2 linked regions of the Pseudoxanthobacter soli DSM 19599 genome follow. The protein of the gene in region 2 interacts with the protein of the main gene of each other region in a pairwise test. Links are inferred from orthologs where the notes say so. Each region holds a gene or a part of one and is shown on either strand. Other genes may lie near its edges.

The links.
Region 1: the proteins of sfsA (region 2) and BUF17_RS10085 interact in binary tests that used the Escherichia coli proteins (3 or more experiments, as listed by UniProt). The link is inferred for Pseudoxanthobacter soli DSM 19599 from one-to-one orthologs.

The regions. Positions count from the first base shown.
Region 1 is NZ_FRXO01000003.1:559,974-570,117, reverse strand. The notes cover bases 6,248-9,244. They hold BUF17_RS10085 (glutamate-5-semialdehyde dehydrogenase), read right to left. Parts: upstream 8,369-9,244; coding sequence 7,127-8,368; downstream 6,248-7,126. Other genes in these bases: proB (glutamate 5-kinase), read right to left, coding at 8,458-9,244; BUF17_RS10090 (nicotinate-nucleotide adenylyltransferase), read right to left, coding at 6,438-7,127; BUF17_RS10095 (tellurite resistance TerB family protein), read right to left, coding at 6,248-6,312. Outside these bases: BUF17_RS10110 (methylmalonyl-CoA mutase family protein), read right to left, coding at 1-1,767; BUF17_RS10105 (acetyl-CoA carboxylase biotin carboxylase subunit), read right to left, coding at 1,928-3,940; BUF17_RS10100 (acyl-CoA carboxylase subunit beta), read right to left, coding at 4,058-5,593; more of BUF17_RS10095, read right to left, coding at 5,941-6,247; more of proB, read right to left, coding at 9,245-9,717; GTPase ObgE, read right to left, coding at 9,714-10,144. UniProt on the Escherichia coli protein: Catalyzes the NADPH-dependent reduction of L-glutamate 5-phosphate into L-glutamate 5-semialdehyde and phosphate. The product spontaneously undergoes cyclization to form 1-pyrroline-5-carboxylate.
Region 2 is NZ_FRXO01000001.1:649,948-659,942, forward strand. The notes cover bases 4,518-7,365. They hold sfsA (DNA/RNA nuclease SfsA), read left to right. Parts: upstream 4,518-5,516; coding sequence 5,517-6,215; downstream 6,216-7,365. Other genes in these bases: BUF17_RS02745 (ABC transporter permease), read left to right, coding at 4,518-4,719; BUF17_RS02750 (ABC transporter ATP-binding protein), read left to right, coding at 4,716-5,510; map (type I methionyl aminopeptidase), read left to right, coding at 6,385-7,215; radC (RadC family protein), read left to right, coding at 7,233-7,365. In the rest of the region: BUF17_RS02725 (dipeptide ABC transporter ATP-binding protein), read left to right, coding at 1-277; BUF17_RS02730 (HugZ family pyridoxamine 5'-phosphate oxidase), read right to left, coding at 370-1,116; BUF17_RS02735 (DUF2934 domain-containing protein), read left to right, coding at 1,507-1,896; BUF17_RS02740 (ABC transporter substrate-binding protein), read left to right, coding at 2,532-3,512; more of BUF17_RS02745, read left to right, coding at 3,835-4,517; more of radC, read left to right, coding at 7,366-7,985; BUF17_RS02770 (circularly permuted type 2 ATP-grasp protein), read left to right, coding at 8,125-9,546; BUF17_RS02775 (alpha-E domain-containing protein), read left to right, coding at 9,682-9,995. UniProt on the Escherichia coli protein: Binds to DNA non-specifically. Could be a regulatory factor involved in maltose metabolism.

The sequences.
Region 1 (10,144 bases), on a different replicon or contig from region 2:
GGCCGTCTCGGCGACGGTCTCGGCGACGGTCTCGTCCTGCCCCTCCGCGACCGGGGCCGCGTAGGTCTCGTCGCTGCCGCAGAGGCAGGCGATCCCGGCTCCAGAGGCGCGGAACTCCGCGACGAGCGCCGCGAGGTCCGCCCGCGCCTCGTTGCCGAGGGCGGCGATGCCGCCGGCCTCGAACGCGGCCCGGGCGAAGCCGGCGCGGGCATTGAAGCTCGCCGGCGAACCGAGGCCGGCGAGAAACACCGTCGCCGCCCGGCCGGTTGCCGCCGCGCCCGCCTCGGCGGCATCGCGAAGCCGCTCGAACGGCTCGGCGAGGCGCGGGAACGCGAACGGGGCGAACGTGACGGCGCCCTCGCCCACCGCGGCGGCCGGCGCCGGAGCGGGGATCGGCTTCAGCACCGCGACGGGCGCCTCGGCGAGATTGGGATATTCGCTTGTGCCGGTGATCTGCACCTTGCGGCGGGCGACGGCCGAGGACCGCGCCTCGCGCGTGCCGGCGAGCCGCTGCTGCCAGGCACCGGAGGCGAGCGCCGCCGCCATGCCGCCGCCGGCCTCGATCTCGCCGCCGGCCTCGATCTCCTGGAACAGGCGCCACGCGGCGGCCGCGAGCTCGTCGGTCAGCGCCTCGAAGCCGCCGGCGCCGGCCGCAGGGTCGGCGACCCGCCAGAGATGGGCCTCTTCGGCGAGGATCGCCTGGGTGTTGCGGGCGAGGCGGCGGCCGAACCCGTCCGCGAGCCCGAGCGGCGCGGTATAGGGCAGCACGGTCAAGGCATCCGCCCCGCCGACCACGGCGGAGAACGCCGCGATGGTGCCGCGCAGCAGGTTGACCCACGGATCGCGGCGCGTCGTCGAGCGCCATGCCGTTTCCGCCAGCAGCCGGACCGGCTTCGGGTCGAGACCGCAGGCCCGCTCGACCGCGGCCCACAGCCGGCGGAAGGCACGGAACTTCGCGACGGTGAGGAATTCGTCGGTGTCGGCCACGAGCAGGAACACGAGCGCGTCGCGGGCGCGGTCGAGCGCAACGCCGCCGGCCTCGAGCGCCCTGAGATAGGCGACGCCGGTGCCGAGCGCGGCGGCGAGTTCCTGCGCCTCGGCCGCGCCGGCCTCGTGGTGCGGCCGGGTGTCGACGGTCAGCACGGAGCCGGCGAAGCCCCGCCCGATGAGCGGCAGGGCGGCCTCGGCGATCCGCCGCTCCATTTCCGGCCACGCCGCGGGCAGATGGGCGGTGCGCACCGCGTCGCCCAGCGGATCGACGCCGAAATCGACCGTGAGCGAGGCCGGATCGAGGCCGCGCCGCTCGGCCAGCTCCGCAATCGCCGCCCGCGGCCCGTGGCCCGCGAAGGGGGCCGTCTCCAGCCGGAGCGCGATGAGATCGAGATGAACCCCGGCGAGCGCAAGGTCGAGGGCCTCCGCGTCGGCCTCGCCGAGCCCGAAACCCCGCGCGCCGGCCGCGCCCATGAAGCTCAGCACCAGCCCGCCCGCGCCGTTTTCGAGATCGTCGAGCGCGAGGCGGTTGGCCTCGTCCACGTCGGGATGGTCGACGCGCTGCATCACCGTCCACGGGCCGGACGCGGCCCGCAGCGCGCGCGGCACCTCGCCGTCGGCTTTCGGATAGAGCGGCGCGATCCTCAGTCCGTCGAAGGTGCGCGACGTCAGCACGCGGTCGAAATCGGCGCCCTTCAGCACCTTGTCGACCAGCGCGCGCCAGCGGGGGGCGTCGCCCGAGGCATCGGTCCTGGCTTCGTCCGCGAGATCGGTCATGGCCTCTCCAATCGCGTTTGAACCGCGCGTCCGCTTTCGGCCCCGCCGGGGCAACGGCGTCCCGCCGTTCAGATCGCGACGATCCGAACGGGACATGCCCGCGCCGGGCATTCAGGCCGGGCCGCTGCCTGCCGCGGCCTCGAATTCAGGCCCTTACAGGTCAGGCCGCGAACTCCAGAATCACGGCGTCGACCGGCAGGCTGTCGCCTTCCTTGGCGACGAGCCGGGAGACGGTGGCGTCGCGTTCCGCGCGCAGCACGTTTTCCATCTTCATCGCCTCGACCACCGCGAGCGGCTCGCCGACCTTCACGTCCTGGCCTTCCTTGACGAGCAGCGCCCGCACCAGGCCCGGCATCGGGCAGAGCAGGTTCTTGCCGGCGCCGGCCTCGACCTTTTCCGGCATCAGAAGCGCGAGTTCGGCCTCGCGGCGGGTATAGACCCGCGCCTCGCTCGCCATGCCGGCGTGGGAAATGGCGACGCCGTTCAGGATGGGGCGGATGTCGGCCGCGAGCGGCTTGCCGTCGATGCTGCCGTGCCAGACCCGCTCGCCCGGCCGCCACGACGACGTGACGGCGATTTCCGCACCGAGATCGGTCCTGAGCCGCAGCGCATGGGGATCGGCGCCGTCCACCACGGTCACGGCATGATGCGCGGCCCCGAGCGCGACGACGCGCTCGGCATCGAAACGCACATAATCAGGGGCGCGGAGCTGGCCGGAGATGCGGCGCTTGCGGACGTTGAGGGCATTGTCGACCGCGACGGCGATCGCGATGAACGGCAGCGCCGCCTCGCCGGCCGGCTGCTGCGGCTGGAAGCCGTTCGGAAATTCCTCGGCGATGAAGGCGGTGGAAAGCCGGCCCTCGCGCCAGCGCGGATGATGCATCAGCGCGGAGACGAACGGGATGTTGTGGCGGATGCCGTCGATGGCGAAGGCATCGAGCGCCATCGCCTGGGCATCGATGGCCCGCAGCCGGCTCGGCGCGTGGGTGACGAGCTTGGCGATCATCGGATCGTAGTGGATCGAGATCTCGCCGCCCTCGTAGACGCCGGTGTCGTTGCGCACCGTCACGCCGTCCACCGTACCTTCGGCCGGCGGGCGGTAGGTCACGAGCCGGCCGGTGGAGGGCAGGAAGCCGCGGGTCGGGTCCTCGGCATAGACGCGGCTTTCGACCGCCCAGCCGGTGAGCTTGACGTCGTCCTGCGCGATGGCGAGCCGCTCGCCGGCGGCGACACGGATCATCTGCTCGACGAGGTCGATGCCGGTGATCAGCTCCGTCACCGGATGCTCCACCTGCAGGCGGGTGTTCATCTCGAGGAAATAGAACGAGCGGTCCTGCCCGGCGACAAACTCGACCGTACCGGCGGAATCGTAGTTGACGGCCTTGGCCAGCGCCACCGCCTGCTCGCCCATCAGCCGGCGGGTGGCCTCGTCCAGCAGCGGCGACGGCGCTTCCTCGATGACTTTCTGGTTTCGCCGCTGGATCGAGCACTCGCGCTCGCCGAGATAGATCACGTTGCCGTGCTTGTCGCCGAGCACCTGGATTTCGATGTGCCGGGGATCGGTGATGAACTTCTCGATGAACACCCGGTCGTCGCCGAACGAGGAGCGGGCCTCTGAGCGGGCGCGGTCGAAGCCCTCCGCCACCTCGCCGGACGAATGGGCGATGCGCATGCCCTTGCCGCCGCCGCCGGCCGAGGCCTTGATCATCACCGGGTAGCCGATTTCGTCGGCGATGCGGATGGCGGCCTCGGAATCCTCGATCACGCCGAGGAAGCCCGGCACGGTGGAGACGCCGGCCGCGTTCGCCGCCTTCTTCGATTCGATCTTGTCGCCCATCGCCTCGATCGCCCCCTTGTTGGGGCCGATGAAGACGATGCCGGCGGCATCGAGCGCCTCGGCGAAGGCCGCGCGCTCCGACAGGAAGCCGTAGCCCGGATGGACCGCCTCGGCGCCGGTCTGGCGGCAGGCTTCGATGATGCGGTCGATGACGAGATAGGACTGCGCCGCCGGCGCCGGGCCGATATGCACCGCCTCGTCCGCCATCTCGACGTGGAGCGCGTCGCGGTCGGCGTCGGAATAGACCGCGACGGTCTTGATGCCCATTCGCCGCGCGGTCTTGATGACCCGGCAGGCGATCTCACCGCGATTGGCGATCAGGATCTTTGAGAACACGGCTGCTGCCCTCGATGTGCGGCCCGGCCGACGGCAGTTGAACGGTTCTGCCGGCGAAGACCATGAGCGGGATCAAACGGAAAGCGGACGGACGGACGCGAATGCCGCCGGGGCGGCTCAGAGCGGGATGTTGTCGTGCTTGCGCCACACGGTCTCGGCCTTCTTGGCGCGCAGCATGGTGAGCGCGCGCGACAGCCGCCGCCGGGTGGAATGGGGCATGATGACTTCGTCGACATAGCCGCGTTCCGCCGCCACGAACGGCGACATGAAGCGGTCCTCGTATTCCCGGGTGCGCTCGGCGATCTTGGCGGCGTCGCCGATATCCTGGCGGAAGATGATCTCGACCGCGCCCTTGGCGCCCATCACTGCGATCTGCGCGCTCGGCCAGGCATAGTTGATGTCGGCCCCCACGTGCTTGGAGGCCATGACATCGTAGGCGCCGCCGAACGCCTTGCGGGTGATCACGGTGACGAGCGGCACAGTCGCCTCGGAATAGGCGTAGAGCAGCTTGGCGCCGTGCTTGATGAGCCCGCCATATTCCTGCGCCGTTCCCGGCAGGAAGCCCGGCACGTCGACGAAGGTGACGATGGGGATTTCGAACGCGTCGCAGAACCGGACGAACCGCGCCGCCTTGCGGGACGCGTCTGAATCGAGCACGCCGGCCAGCACCATCGGCTGGTTGGCGACGACGCCGACGGTGCGGCCCTCGAGGCGGATGAAGCCGGTGACGATATTCTTGGCGAAGGCTTCCTGGATCTCGAAGAAATCGCCCTCGTCGGCGACCTTCAGGATCAGTTCCTTGATGTCGTAGGGGGTGTTCGGATTGTCCGGCACCAGCGTGTCGAGGCTGTCGTCGTGGCGGCGGCCGTCGTCCTCGGTCGGCCAGTGCGGCACGCCGGACTGGTTGTTGGCCGGCAGGAAATCGATCAGCCGGCGCACCTGAAGCAGTGCCTCGACATCGTTGTCCCAGGCGCCGTCGGCGATGGAGGACTTGGCGGTGTGGACGCGGGCGCCGCCGAGATCCTCCGCGGTGACCGTCTCGTTCGTCACGGTCTTCACCACGTCCGGGCCGGTGACGAACATGTAGGAGGTGTCGCGCACCATGAAGATGAAGTCGGTCATGGCCGGCGAATAGACGTCGCCGCCGGCGCACGGCCCCATGATCACCGAGATCTGCGGGATCACGCCCGAGGCGGCGACATTGCGCTTGAACACCTCGCCGTAGCCGCCGAGCGCGGCGACGCCTTCCTGGATGCGGGCGCCACCGGCATCGAACAGGCCGACGATGGGCGCGCGCATCCGCAGCGCCATATCCTGGATCTTGGTGATCTTGGCGGCGTGGGTCTCGGACAGCGAGCCGCCGAACACCGTGAAGTCCTTGGCGAACACGAACACGGTGCGGCCGTTCACCGTGCCCCAGCCGGTGACGACGCCGTCGCCCGGGGTCTTCGGCTGCTTGTCCATGCCGAAATCGGTGCAGCGGTGCTCGACGAACATGTCGAACTCCTCGAACGAGCCGTCGTCGAGCAGGAGTTCGAGGCGTTCGCGCGCGGTGAGCTTGCCGCGCTTGTGCTGGGCGGCGATGCGCTTCTCGCCGCCGCCGAGGCGGGCACCCGCGCGGCGGGCATCGAGCTTGTCGAGGATGTCTCTCATGACCGTTCACCTCAGCCGCCGCCGACCGAGCGGCAATCCGCAACCCGCATGGACCGCCGTCCGGGGACGGCACGCAACTCTATCACCCGTTTCGGCCCGGACCAGACACCGCAGGCGCCGCGAAGACGGACCCGAACGCTCCGGCGGGGCGCAGCGCCGCCTTCGACGGGTTCCCCTTCGAGGCGAAGGTGCCGTCCGGTCGCGCTGTTTTGCAAACAGAGCCGAATTATACAAGGATTGAACGGGTTAAATGCGATTTCACAATTTTTCGCAAATTAGCAAAACGCCGGCGAGGCCCTTTCGGCCCGCCGGCGCGGTGTCAGTGATCGTTCCCCCCCGGCGGGAGGTTACAGCGTGCGGAAGCGAACCCGGGCCGAGCGCTCGATGGCCGCCGTTACCAGCGGATCGAGATCGAGCGCGTCGCGCAGCAGCTCGAGGAAGCGCAGTTCCTCCTGCTCGACGTCGAGATCGACGGCCGCCACCTCGATGGCGAGCGCGTAGGCGGTCTCGTGCAGCCGCACCGGCAGGGCGTCGCGGACGATTTCCAGCAGCAGCGACAGGCCGTTCTCGCCCCGGACGATCTCGCCGCAATCGCGGGCGGTCTCGATCAGGCGGTCCGGATCGTAGCCGGCGAACACCGGCAGGCCCGACACCATGTCGCCGATGGTGCCGAGTTCGACGTCGGTCATCTCGCGGTCGACGGCGGACAGCGTGACCATGACGTAGATCAGCGCCTCCTGCGGGGAAATCGCCGGGCCGGCCTCGTCCTGCGCCGCATGGGAGGACGGTTTCTTTTCGCGGTGGCGTGTCGTCATGACGGTCGTCGCCTTTCGGTCGGTGCCGGTCAGGGGACCGGCGGGCTGTCCGCGCGGGCCGCCTTCAGCCGCGCGGCCCGCAATGCGGTGGAAGAGGAATTGTCGAGCGGGGCATGCAGGAAGCACCACGCCGGCGGCGCCCGGCCGGCGAGCGAGGCGGCATCGCGCTCCGGCACGCGGAAACGCGCCAGCGCGTGGGCCGCTGGCGAGGCGAACGCGCCCCGCGTGGCGCCCGGCCGGTCGACGATGGCCATCGGCAGCAGCCCGGCGAGGCGCCGCCAGTCGCGCCAGCGGTGGAAGCTCGCGAGGTTGTCGGCGCCCATGATCCAGACGAACCGGACCCCCGGCACCTTCGTGCGCAGGAAGGACACCGTTTCGAAACTGTAGGTGAGCCCGAGGCCGGCCTCGAAGCCGGTCGCCACCATGCGCCGGTCGCGGGCGAGCGCGCGCACCGCCGCCAGCCGCTCGGCAAGCGGCGCCGCGCCGTTCTCCTTCAGCGGGTTGCCGGGCGTCACCACCCACCACAGCCTGTCGAGCCCGAGCCGCTTCAACGCGGTTTCCGCGACGTGGAGATGGCCGTGGTGCGGCGGATCGAACGAGCCGCCATAGAGCCCGATTCGCTCGCCGGGAAAGACCGGCGGCAGCGCACCGCGCCGCTCGGCAGCCCCGCTGCCGGCGGGCCCGGTCCCCGCGCGAGACAGCCTGCCAGCGTGCGACATCACCCGCGGATCTGCCCCGATCCGCGGACGCGGTACTTGAAGCTCGTCAGTTGCTCGACCCCGACGGGGCCGCGCGCGTGCATCCGGCCGGTGGCGATGCCGATTTCCGCGCCCATGCCGAACTCGCCGCCATCCGCGAACTGGGTGGAGGCGTTGTGCAGCACGATGGCGGAATCGACTTCCGCCATGAAGCGGTCGGCGGCGGCCTGATCGTCGGTGATGATCGCGTCGGTGTGGTGCGAACCCCACCGGTCGATGTGGGCGATGGCGGCGTCGAGCCCGTCGACCACGGCGACCGAGATCACCGCGTCGAGATATTCGGTGCTCCAGTCCTCGTCCGTCGCCGGCTCGGCGGTCGGGAAGGCGGCGCACACGGCCTCGTCGCCGCGGATGCGGCAGCCGGCGTCCGCGAGCGCCTGAAGCAGCGGCACGAGGTGCGTGCCCGCCACGGCCCGGTCGACCAGCAGCGTCTCGGCCGCGCCGCAGATGCCGGTGCGCCGCATCTTGGCGTCGACGACGATGCGCCTGGCCATGGCGAGATCGGCGGCCTTGTCGACATAGACGTGGCAGAGGCCTTCGAGATGGGCGAACACCGGGACGCGCGCCTCTTCCTGCACCCGGGCGACGAGGCTCTTGCCGCCGCGCGGCACGATCACGTCGATGGCGCCGTCGAGGCCCTTCAGCATCAGCCCGACGGCGGCGCGGTCGGCGACGGGAACGAGCTGGATGGCGTCGGGCGGCAGGCCGGCGGCCTCGAGCCCGCGCACGAGGCAGGCATGGATCGCCCGCGACGTGGCGAGCGCGTCCGAGCCGCCGCGCAGGATCACGGCGTTGCCGGCCCTGAGGCACAGCGCGCCGGCATCGGCCGTCACGTTCGGCCGGCTCTCGTAGATCACGCCGATCACGCCGAGGGGCGTCCGCACCCGCTCGATGACGAGGCCGTTCGGCCGCGTCCACGACGAGACGACGGAGCCGACGGGATCGGGCAATGCGGCGATCGCCTCCAGCGCCTCGGCGATCGCCTCGACGCGGGCGGCGTTCAGCGTGCCCCGGTCGATGAAGGAGGCGAGCTGGCCGGCCGCCTGCATCGCGGCGACGTCGCCCTCATTGGCGGCGAGGATATCGGCCGACCCGGCCCTCACCTCGGCGGCCATGGCCTTCAGCGCCGCGGCCTTGGCGGCGTCGGAGGCGAGCGCCAGCCGGCGCGCGGCGGCGCGGGCGCGGCGGCCGATATCCGCCATCAGCCCCGCCACGTCCGACAGCGCCACGTCCGCCAGCGGCGCTGCCGGTCCGTCCGCGAGGCGGCTGGCGGGAACGGCTTCGGGCTCGGTCAGCATGGCTGGCTCTCCTGGGGACGCAGGCCGGCTTCGCCCGATCCGGGCGAAGCCTGCGGCGTGTGCGACGGGGCAGCCGCGAGCGCGGCGAGCGCCACCTCGTCGAGGGCGAGGTCGTCGCGATGGATCATCTCGGCGCGGCCGACGAAGCCGATGATCTCCTCGATCTCGCGGCTGTTGCGGCCCATGATGCGCACCGCATGGTCGTAGTCGTAGGCGACGAGGCCGCGGCCGATCTCCCGGCCCGACGACTTCGCCACCACGCGCACCGCATCGCCGCGGCTGAAGGCGCCGGCGACGGCGACGACCCCGGCCGGCAGCAGGCTGCGGCCGCGGGCGAGCGCGGCGACAGCGCCGTCGTCGATCATCACGCTGCCGTGGGGGTCGAGCGATCCGGCGATCCAGGTCTTGCGGGCGAGCGTCGGCGTGGCGTGGGCGTCGAACCAGGTGAAGCGCGCGCCGCCGTCGACGGCCGCCAGCGGGTTCAGCGCCTTGCCGGAGGCGATCACCATCGCCGTGCCGGCGGAAACCGCGATCCGGGCGGCATCGATCTTGGTCTTCATGCCGCCGCGGGAGAACTCGGAGGCGGCCGCGCCGGCCATGGCCTCGATCTCGGGCGTGATGCGCTCGACCACGGGAATGTGGCGGGCGTTCGCGTCGAGCGCAGGCGGCGCGGTGTAGAGGCCGTCGATGTCGGACAGGAGCACGAGAAGATCGGCGCTCGCCATGGTGGCGACGCGGGCGGCGAGCCGGTCGTTGTCGCCGTAGCGAATTTCGCTGGTCGCCACCGCGTCGTTCTCGTTGATCACCGGCACCGCGCCGAGGCGGATCAGGGTCGCGAGCGTCGAGCGGGCATTGAGGTAGCGGCGGCGCTCCTCGGTATCGCCGAGGGTGAGCAGCACCTGCGCGGCGACGAGGCTGCGGGCGGCAAGCGCCTCCGACCAGGCGCGGGCGAGCGCGATCTGGCCGACGGAGGCCGCCGCCTGCGCCTGTTCCAGCTTCAGGGGCCCGCGCGGCAGCTTCAGCACGCCGCGGCCAAGCGCGATGGCGCCGGAGGACACCACGATCACCTCGGCGCCCTGGCGGGTGAGCGCCGCGATGTCGTCGGCGAGGCTCGCGAGCCAGTCCGCCTTCAGCCGGCCGCTCGCCGCGCCGTTCTCGACGAGCAGCGCCGAGCCGACCTTCACGACGACGCGGCGGGCCGCCGAAACGCGCCGGACAGGCGCGGAGCCCGTCGCGGCGGCGGTATCGATCAGGGCCGCCACGCGTCGTCCTCCTCGGAGGGGACCGCGTTGACGTTCCCGCCGCGGCTGCCGTCGATGGTGCGCCACAGCGCCCTGAGGGTGCGCTCGACGCCTTCGCCGCTCGCCGACGACATCGCCATCGGCCGGCTACCGCAGGCCTTGCCGAGCGCCGCGAGCCGTTCGGCCCGAAGCTCCTCGTTGAGCGCATCGACCTTGGTCAGCGCCACGATCTCCGGCTTCTCGTCGAGGCCGGCGCCGTAGGCGGCGAGTTCGTCGCGCACCACGCGATAGGCTTCCGCCACATCGTCGCCGGTGCCGTCGACCAGATGCAGCAGCACGCGGCAGCGCTCGACATGGCCGAGGAAGCGGTGCCCGAGGCCGACGCCCTCGTGGGCGCCCTCGATCAGGCCGGGAATGTCGGCCATCACGAACTCGCGTC
Region 2 (9,995 bases):
CTCCGCGCCGAAGCACCCCTATACCGAGGCGCTGCTGTCGGCGACGCCTTCGGCGGACCCGGAGCGGGTGCGCAATCGCATCGTGCTCAAGGGCGAACTGCCCTCGCCGTTCGCGCCGCCGTCCGGATGCGCCTTCAACCCGCGCTGCTGGAAGCGCGTCGAGCGCTGCGTCGCCGAGCGCCCGCCGCTGGCCGAGATCGCCGGTCGCAAGGCCGCGTGCTGGGTCGCCATGGCGGAAGCCGGGACCAACTCGCGCGAGGCGGCGGTCCCGGCCTGAACGTCGGTCTCCGGCGGCGGCTCACGCCGCCGGGGCCTGTCTGGGTTCGGCCTGCTTGGGCTCAGGCCAGTTTGGGGTGGGCCTGCTTGGGCTCACGCCGCCGCGGCCTGCGCCTTCGCCTTGCGGGCGAGATCGACCAGCGTCATGTGCAGCGCGTTCGGCGCGGTCGCGGGCTCGGGGAAGTCGAGGCGCGCGGTGCGCACGCCGTCGGCGGTCATCATGTCGATGCCGTAGGCGTCGGCGCCCGTCATGGTCCAGTCGCCCGCCTCGAGGCCGAGCAGCACCGTCGCATAGCGCGCGATGGCGTCGCGATGGTCCTCGTTCATGTGCGCCACGGCGCCGGCCTCGTTCTCGGCGAACACGCCGGCGAGCGCGGGATCGACGAGGACATCGGCCGGCGCGAGGGCGTTGATGCGCCCGAAGCCGGCGACGAGATGCGCCCGCTCCACATCGAGGCGCCAGAAGGCGAAGTCCTTGAAGGTGGCGTAGCCGGCGGCGGACGGATGGCGGGCGAGGAAGCGGCGACGGGCCAGTTCCACCCCCGCCTCCTCGACGGGACGCAGGTGCCCGAGCAGCGTGACGCGGGCGCCGGCGAGCGGATCGATTCGGGTGCCGTCGGTGACGAGCAGCGAGGCACGGGCGTCCGCGGCTGCGTTGCGGGTGTGCAGGGCGAGCGTCGAGATCAGCGTGACCGGCGTTCCATCCGGCAGGGTCGCGACCGAAGCGAGCGAGGCATAGGGCGTCCCGTCCTCCGTCGCCAACGTCGCCAGGCTGCCGTGGCGCGCGTTGCGAATCAGCGTCCGCGCCGCGAGAGCCGGGATGAAGGCGTCTTCCGTCATTGTACTATCCTGCCCCTGGAACCCGCCGGCCATGGCGGCATCGCCGCCCCCCGGCGTGTAAGAAATTGAATTCACTTCGCAATCCGACGCGGAGGCCGACATGGCGAACGTATCTTGCGCAAAAGCCGCAGGCGCGGCGGCGCATGGTCCCGCTTGCCGCCGACGGTCGATCCGGAAAGACAGGCGGGACGCCGGGTTATAGCCACAACTGCGAGGCATTTGCAAAACGAGAATTTACACGGCTTCCCGGGAAAAACCGTTTTGCCTGTCATATGATCTGGCAGGAATCGTGCTTGCACTGATCGGGGTTACACCCGGACAATCATCGCGGAACGGCATCGACGGTCCGGACGCCGACCGCACCTCCACTGGACCGACAGGCAGAGCGACATGACCAAGAACGCCATCGATGAGGACCAGGTCCGGGCGATCGCACACGCGATCTGGATCGAGGAAGGCATGCCCGACGGCCGGTCGGAAGCGCACTGGTTCCTCGCGGTCGAGCGCTTCACCGCCGACGCGGCGAAGCCCGCCAAGGCGCCGCGCGCCGCGAAGCCGGCCGCCGCCGAGAAGCCCGCAGCGAAGACGCCCGCTGCCAAGAAGCCCGCTGCGCGCGCCAAGGCCTCCCCGGCCGCGACGCCGGCTCTGACGGCCCCCGAAGCGCCCGCCGCCGCCGAGCCTGTCAAGGCCGAGCCCGAAGCCGTCGCCGCCAAAACGCCGGAGCCCGCCGTGACGAAGGCGCCCGCCAAGACCCGCCGGACCGCCAAGCCGAAAGCCTGATCCGCCGCCTTCGTGCCTCAAGGTCTCCCCGCGCGGACGTTCGGCCGCGCCGGGATGGCGCTCGCGGTTCGCGACGTGTCGGTCCTGCCGGCCGGCGCGATGAGACGCGCAGCGACGCAACGGTGCGCCGGACCTCGCCGAGCGGACGACCCGCCTTCCCGCCTCGCGTCAGGAACTGCCGGTCCGCCGGCCGCGCAGGCCAAGCCGGCCGTCTCACACCTCACGTCCGCCGCTCTCTCCCATCGTCGATCGTGTGACTTGCTGGAAGCACCCCCATCCCTGCCGGAAGCGACCCTCGTCTCTGCCGGAGCCGCGGGCTTTCCCGGCCGGACCGGGCATGACGGTCGGCGAAGCCCGTCGGCCTCGGTGGCGCAGGATGTCTTTCGTCGACGACGCCATGCCCGCGCCATGTCTTCCGTCGACAGGCCGCGGCATTTCTGGAACATAGGTTGGGGATGAGGCGTCGGTGCCCGCGGGTGCCGAAAGCCGGATGCGAACACCCAAGACGAGCCTGCAGCTTGCGAAAGAGGGATTTCACCATGCCGCTCACGACGACGTTCACCGCGACCGGGCACTTCCGTCGGTCCGCCGCCGCCACCGCGCGGGCGGAAGCCGGGAACGCCGCCCGCCCTCTGATGCCGCGCCTCGCCGCTGCGGCCGGCGTCGCGGCGCTCGCCTTTGCGTCCCTGATGGCGACGTCGCCGATCGCGGCCCGCGCCGACGACCTGCCGCTGGTCGCCGTGACGGCCATCGTCGAGCACCCGGCTCTCGATGCCGCCCGTGACGGCGTGCGCGATGCGCTGAAGGATGCCGGCTACGAGGACGGCAAGACGATCCGCTTCGTCTACGAATCCGCCCAGGGCAACCCGGCGACCGCCGTGCAGATCGCCCGCAAGTTCGTCGGGGAGAACCCGGCGGTGATCGTGCCGATCGCGACGCCCTCCGCCCAGGCCGTCGCGAGCGCGACGCAGGACATTCCGGTCGTGTTCACGGCGGTGTCCGATCCCGTCGGCGCCGGGCTGATCGAGAGCCTCGGCAAGCCGGGCGCCAACATCACCGGCGTCTCGGACTTCTCGCCGCTCGGCGATCAGGTCGCGCTCATCAAGCAGATCACGCCGAACGTGAAGACGGTCGGCATCATCTACAATCCCGGCGAGGCCAATTCGGTCGCGCTGGTCTCGGCCTTCAAGGGCGTGGCGGAGGATGCGGGGCTGAAGGTGGTGGAATCGACGGCCAACAACTCCTCGTCCGTGCAGCAGGCCGCCCGCGCCCTCGTCGGCAAGGTCGACGCCATCTACGTCCCGACCGACAACACCGTGGTCTCCGCGCTTGAATCGGCCGTGCAGGTCGCCCAGGAAGCGCAGATCCCGCTCTATGCCGGCGACACCGATTCCGTGCCGCGCGGCGCCATCGCCGCCGTCGGCTTCAACTATTACGATGTCGGCCGCCAGACCGGCGAGATGGTGGTGGAAGTGCTCGGCGGGCAGAAGCCCAGCAAGATCCCCGCGATCGTCGCCAAGGGCACCAATCTCGTGGTCAATCCCGGCGCCGCCGAGAAGTACGGCGTGACCATTCCGGCCGACGTCGTCGCCAAGGCGACCAAGGTGGTGCAGTAATCCGCGGACATCCGCGACGGGGCTGGCTGTTGCCAGTCCCTGCTCGCTCCCCGGACCTTGTCCGCTATCCAGACCCGGCCGCTCCCGCAGCGCCGGGTCTGTTCGTTTAGCCGGGAATGTGCTTTAGAACGGCTTGCGTCCGGGTCTCCGGCCCGGACGCGAGACGCCCTGTTCAAGCCCGTGTTCAAGCCTTTGAATCTGGAGCGTTTGCCCGTTCGCGGTTGAACCCGCGCGGCGGCGCGGCGCGACAGAGGCGCGATCCGGCCGATCCCGGGATCGACGGATTGCCGCGGACCGCAGCACCGTGCGGCCTGGAGCCTCCATGTCCCTGATTGCAATCCTCGGCAGTGTCGAGCTCGGCCTCGTCTATGCCTTCGTCGCCCTCGGTGTCTATTTCTCGTTCCGGGTGCTCGACTTTCCCGACCTGACCGTCGACGGCTCGTTCCCGCTCGGCGCGGCGACTTCCGCCGTGCTGATCCTGGCGGGCGTCAATCCCTGGCTCGCCACGCTGGCGGCGATGGCGGCGGCGGCGGCGGCGGGTCTCGTCACCGCATTCCTCAATATCCGCTTCAAGATCCTGAACCTGCTCGCCTCGATCCTGACGATGATCGCGCTGTTCTCGATCAATCTGCGCGTCATGGGCCGGCCGAACGTCGCGCTCATCAATGCCGAGACGGTGCTGACGCCGTTCCGCGGCCTGTTCGGCCTGCGCGATTACTGGGTGCGGCCGATGATGCTGGCCGTGCTGGTCGCCATCGCCGTGGTGCTGATCGCCCGGTTCCTCGCCAGCGATTTCGGCCTCGCGATGCGCGCCACCGGCGCCAACGCCCGCATGGCCCGCGCCCAGGGCGTTTCCACCGATGCCCACATCTATGTCGGCATGGCGCTGTCGAACGCCCTCGTCGGGCTCGCCGGCGCGCTGTTCGCGCAGATCAACGGCTTTGCCGACGTCACGGTCGGCGTGGGCACCATCGTCGTCGGCCTCGCGGCGGTGATCGTCGGCGAGACGCTCATTCCGACCCGCACGCTGTGGCTGGCGCTGACCGCCTGCGTGCTCGGCTCCGTCGTCTACCGCATCTGCATCCAGCTGGCGCTCTCCGCCGATTCCATCGGCCTCCAGGCCTCGGACCTCAACCTCGTGACCGCCGTGCTCGTCGCCGTCGCGCTGGTGCTGCCGCGCCTCAAAAAGTCCGGGAGGACCGCATGATCCGCGTCGAAGATCTCGGCATCACCTTCGGCCGCGGCACGCCGCTGGAGAAGCGCGCGCTCGACCATGTCGACCTCGCCATCGCCGACGGCACGTTCGTCACGGTGATCGGCTCGAACGGGGCCGGCAAGTCCACCCTGCTCGGCGCGCTCGCGGGCGACGTGCAGGCGACGCGCGGACGGGTGCTGATCGGCGACACCGACGTGACGCGCTGGTCGACGACCCGCCGCGCCGCGCTGGTCGCCCGCGTGTTCCAGGACCCCCTCGCCGGCTCCTGCGCCGATCTCACCATCGAGGAGAACATGGCGCTCGCCGCCGGCCGCGGCAGCCGGCGCGGCCTCGGCCACGCGCTGACGGGAGCCCGCCACGCCGCGTTCGTCGAACGCATCGCCTCGCTCGGCCTCGGGCTCGAAAACCGGCTGAAGGACCGCATGGGCCTTCTTTCCGGCGGCCAGCGTCAGGCGCTGTCGCTCGTCATGGCGACGCTCGCGCCTTCGAAGGTGCTGCTGCTCGACGAGCACACCGCCGCGCTCGATCCGCACATGGCCGATTTCGTGCTGGACCTCACCGCCCGCCTCGTCGCGGAGCATCGCCTGACGACGCTGATGGTGACGCATTCGATGAAGCAGGCGCTTTCCGTCGGCCAGCGCACGATCATGCTCCACGAGGGCAATATCGTGCTGGACGTGTCCGGCACGGAGCGCGCCGGGCTCGGCGTCGACGATCTCGTCGCGATGTTCCGCAAGGTGCGCGGCCAGGAGATCGAGGACGACGCCCTGCTGATGGACTGAGCCGCCGTGCGCTTCGCCACCCCGCTGATCGAAGGCCGCCTGGTCAGGCGCTACAAGCGCTTCCTCGCCGACGTCGCGTTCGAGGACGGCCGCGTCGAGACCGTGCATTGCCCCAATCCCGGCGCGATGACCGGGCTCGCGATCCCGGACGGGCGCGTGTTCGTGTCGCGCTCGCCCAACCTGAAGCGCAAGCTGCCGCTGACGCTGGAACTGGTGGAAGCGGACGGCGTGCTCGTCGGCATCAACACCGCGCACCCGAACGGGCTCGTCGCGGAGGCGATCGTGGACGGAACCATCGCCCCGCTCGCGGGCTATGCGCGGCTGCGCCGCGAGGTCGCCTACGGCGAGGCGAGCCGGGTCGACATCGTGCTCGAGGACGACGCCCGGCCGCGCGCCTATGTCGAGGTCAAGAACGTGCACCTGATGCGGCGGCCGGGACTGGCGGAATTTCCCGATTCGGTGACCGCGCGCGGCGCGCGCCACCTCGCGGAGCTCGCCGCCATGTGCGCGCTCGGCCACCGCGCCGTGATGGTGTTCCTGATCCAGCGGCCGGATGCGGAGCGTTTCGCCCTCGCCGCCGACATCGATCCGGCCTACGCGGCCGCCTTCGAGACCGCCCGCAAGGCGGGCGTGGAGGCGCTCGTTTACGGCTGCACCATCTCGACCGAGGCGATTTCCGTCACCGGCCCGGTCGCTTTCGCCTGAACAGGGCCCCACGGCCCAATTGGCGATTGCGAACGGCGATGAACTGGCGTTCAAAAGACCCTATATGTGGCGCAACGCTCGCAATGGACGCGCTTTCCTCCCAGCCGGGGCCCGCCGGTCAACCCGACGCCGGCCCCGTGGCGGTGCGACGCCCGCAAGGAACGGTACGATGGTGACATATGTGGATGGGGCGACCGCCCCGTTGAAGAACAACGGACAGATCCGGCTTTACGACGCGACCGCGTTCGACGGAATGCGCAAGGCGGGGCAGCTCACCGCGCGCTGCCTCGACGCACTCGACGACTTCGTCAAGCCGGGCGTGACCACCGACGCCATCGACGCCTTCGTCTACGATTTCGGCATCGCCAACGACGCGATCCCGGCGACCCTGTTCTACAAGGGCTATCGCCGCTCGACCTGCACCTCGATCAACCACGTCGTCTGCCACGGCATTCCCAACGAGAAGCCGCTGCGGGAAGGCGACATCGTCAATATCGACGTGACCTACATCGTCGACGGCTGGCACGGCGATTCGAGCCGGATGTATCCAGTCGGCGACGTCCGGCGCGCGGCCGAGCGCCTGATCGAGGTGACGCACGAATCGCTGATGCGCGGCATCGCCGCCGTGAAGCCCGGCGCCACCACCGGCGATATCGGCCACGCCATCCAGACCTATGTCGAGGCCGAGCGCTGCTCCGTGGTGCAGGATTTCTGCGGCCATGGCCTCGGCCGGCTGTTCCACGACGTGCCGAACATCCTGCACTACGGCCGGCCGGGCGAAGGCGTCGAACTGAAGCCCGGCATGCTGTTCACCATCGAGCCGATGGTCAATCTCGGCCGGCCGCATGTGAAGGTGCTGTCGGACGGCTGGACCGCCGTCACCCGCGACCGCTCCCTCTCCGCGCAGTGCGAGCACAGCATCGGGGTGACAGAGACCGGGTGCGAGATCTTCACCGCGTCGCCGGGCGGCCTGTTCACGCCCCGTTCGCTGCGCGGCTGAGACGCGGGAGAGCGCCGATGGCCGGAGACGACGCCGGACCCCCCGCCGGCCCGCCGGCCTCGGGCTTCGCCGACGCCACGCGAAAGATCGACCCGCGCAAGGGGGACGCGGAGGGGCACCGCGAGCGCTTGCGCGCGCGGTTCCAGACCACCGGCGCGGACGGCCTCGCCGACTACGAGCTGCTCGAAATCGTGCTGTTCCGCTCGATCCCCAGGCGCGACACGAAGCCGCTCGCCAAAAGGCTGATCCAGCGCTTCGGATCGTTCGCGGAAGTGCTGTCCGCTCCCCACGCACAATTGATCGAAGTAGAAGGCGTCGGGGATGCCACAGCGACGGACCTGAAAATCGTGCTCGCCGCGGCCCAGCGCCTGACGCGCGGCAAGGTCAGAGGCAGACCTGTCCTCTCATCGTGGAGCGAAGTTCTGGACTATTGCCGCGCGGCGATGGCTTTTGCTGAAAAGGAGCAGTTCCGGATCCTTTTCCTCGACAAGAAGAACGCGCTGATCGCCGATGAACTTCAACAGACCGGGACAGTCGATCATACGCCGGTCTATCCGCGGGAAGTCGTCAAACGAGCACTCGAACTCTCCGCAACCGCGCTGATCCTCGTCCACAACCACCCCTCCGGCGACCCCACGCCGTCGAGGGCAGATATTCAGATGACGCGACAGATCGCCGATATCGCCAAGCCTTTGGGCATTCTGGTGCACGATCATATTATTGTCGGGCGCGACGGTCACACCAGCATGAAGGCGCTCAAGTTTTTCTGAAATACTGTGATGCGGATCTCTTTTGAACACCAATGACCAAATTTTAGTCATTGGTCAGCTCTGAGGCAAAGCCCTTGCGGACGGCCCGGATTTGTCGATTAAATCGAATCCAGGGCGGCCAACAGAGCGAGCAGACTGGATGACGACGCAGGCCTTCGACGAGATGACCGCAATGGGGGCGGAAATCCGGCCGGGATACGAGCGTATCAAGGCGTGGCTCTCCGAGACCGATCAGGAACAGCTTCGCCTGCGGCAGAAGGAGGCGGAATTGCTGTTCCGCCGGATCGGCATCACCTTCAACGTCTATGGCGATGCCGATGCCGAGGAACGGCTGATCCCGTTCGACATCGTGCCGCGCGTCATCACCAAGACGGAATGGAAGAACCTGACGCTCGGCCTCGAGCAGCGCGTCAAGGCGCTGAACGCCTTCCTCTCCGACATCTACAACAAGGGCGAGATCATCAAGGCCGGCATCGTGCCGGAGGAACTCGTCTACAAGAATCCCTATTACCGGCCGGAAATGGTCGGCTTCCGCCCGCCCCAGAACGTCTATGTGCCGATCGCCGGCATCGACATCATCCGCGTCGATGCCGACACGTTCTACGTGCTGGAGGACAATGCGCGCACCCCGTCCGGCGTGTCGTACATGCTGGAAAACCGCGAGGTGATGCTGCGGCTGTTCCCCGAGCTCTGCGCCGAGAGCCGCGTCGCGCCGGTCGAGAACTATCCGGACGAACTTCTCGCCACGCTGCGCTCGATCGCCCCCGATTCGGCGCCGTCGTCGCCGACCATCGGCGTGCTGACGCCCGGTCCGTTCAACAGCGCCTATTACGAGCACACCTTCCTCGCCGACAAGCTCGGCGTGGACCTCGTCGAAGGCCGCGACCTGTTCGTGCGCGACAACATCGTCTACATGCGCACCACCGAAGGGCCGCGCCGCATCGACGTGCTCTATCGCCGCCTCGACGACGACTTTCTCGATCCCCTGGTGTTCCGCCCGGACTCCGCGCTCGGCGTGCCCGGCCTGATGGCCGCCTACCGCGCGGGCAACATCGCGCTCGCCAATGCCGTCGGCACCGGCGTGGCGGACGACAAGGCGGTCTACAGCTACATGCCGGAGATCGTGCGGTTCTATCTCGGCGAGGAAGCCATCCTGAAGAACGTGCCGACGTATCGCTGCCGCGAGCCCGAGGCGCTGGCCTACGTGCTCGACCATCTGGAAGAGCTGGTGGTGAAGGAGGTTTCCGGATCCGGCGGCTACGGCATGCTGATCGGCCCGCGGTCCGACAAGGAAACCATCGAGACCTTCCGCGCCAAGCTCAAGGCCAAGCCGGACGACTTCATCGCCCAGCCGACGCTGGCGCTTTCGACCTGCCCGACCTTCGTCGCCTCCGGCGTCGCCCCCCGTCACGTCGACCTGCGGCCGTTCGTGCTCTCGGGCGCCGACAAGGTGCGCATCGTTCCCGGCGGCCTGACGCGCGTCGCGCTGAAGGACGGATCGCTGGTCGTCAACTCCAGCCAGGGCGGCGGCACCAAGGACACCTGGGTCCTCAACGACTGACGTGTCCGGCGTGCGCGGCGGCCCCCATCGATGGTGGCCCGCGCCCGCCGCCGCCTTCCCTGCCTGAACGGTCCGCCGACCCCGCACGCGGCCGGACCCTCAACAATCACAATCCCAAACGGGAGCCCACCTTCCATGCTGAGCCGCACCGCAGAAACCCTGTACTGGCTCGCGCGCTATGTCGAACGCGCCGAAAACACCGCTCGAATCATAGACGCCGCGGCGCGCCTGTCCGCCATGCCGGCCGGCTATTCCGGCGACCACAACGAATGGGCCACGGCCGTCGCGGCCACGGGCATGTCGGACCTGTTCAACCGCCTCCACGGCGAGGCCAACCAGCAGACGGTCGTCGAGTTCCTCGGCTTTTCCACCGAGAACCCGTCCAGCATCCGCTCGTGCCTTGAGGTCGCCCGGGCCAACGCGCGCGCGGTGCGCACCGCGCTGACCAT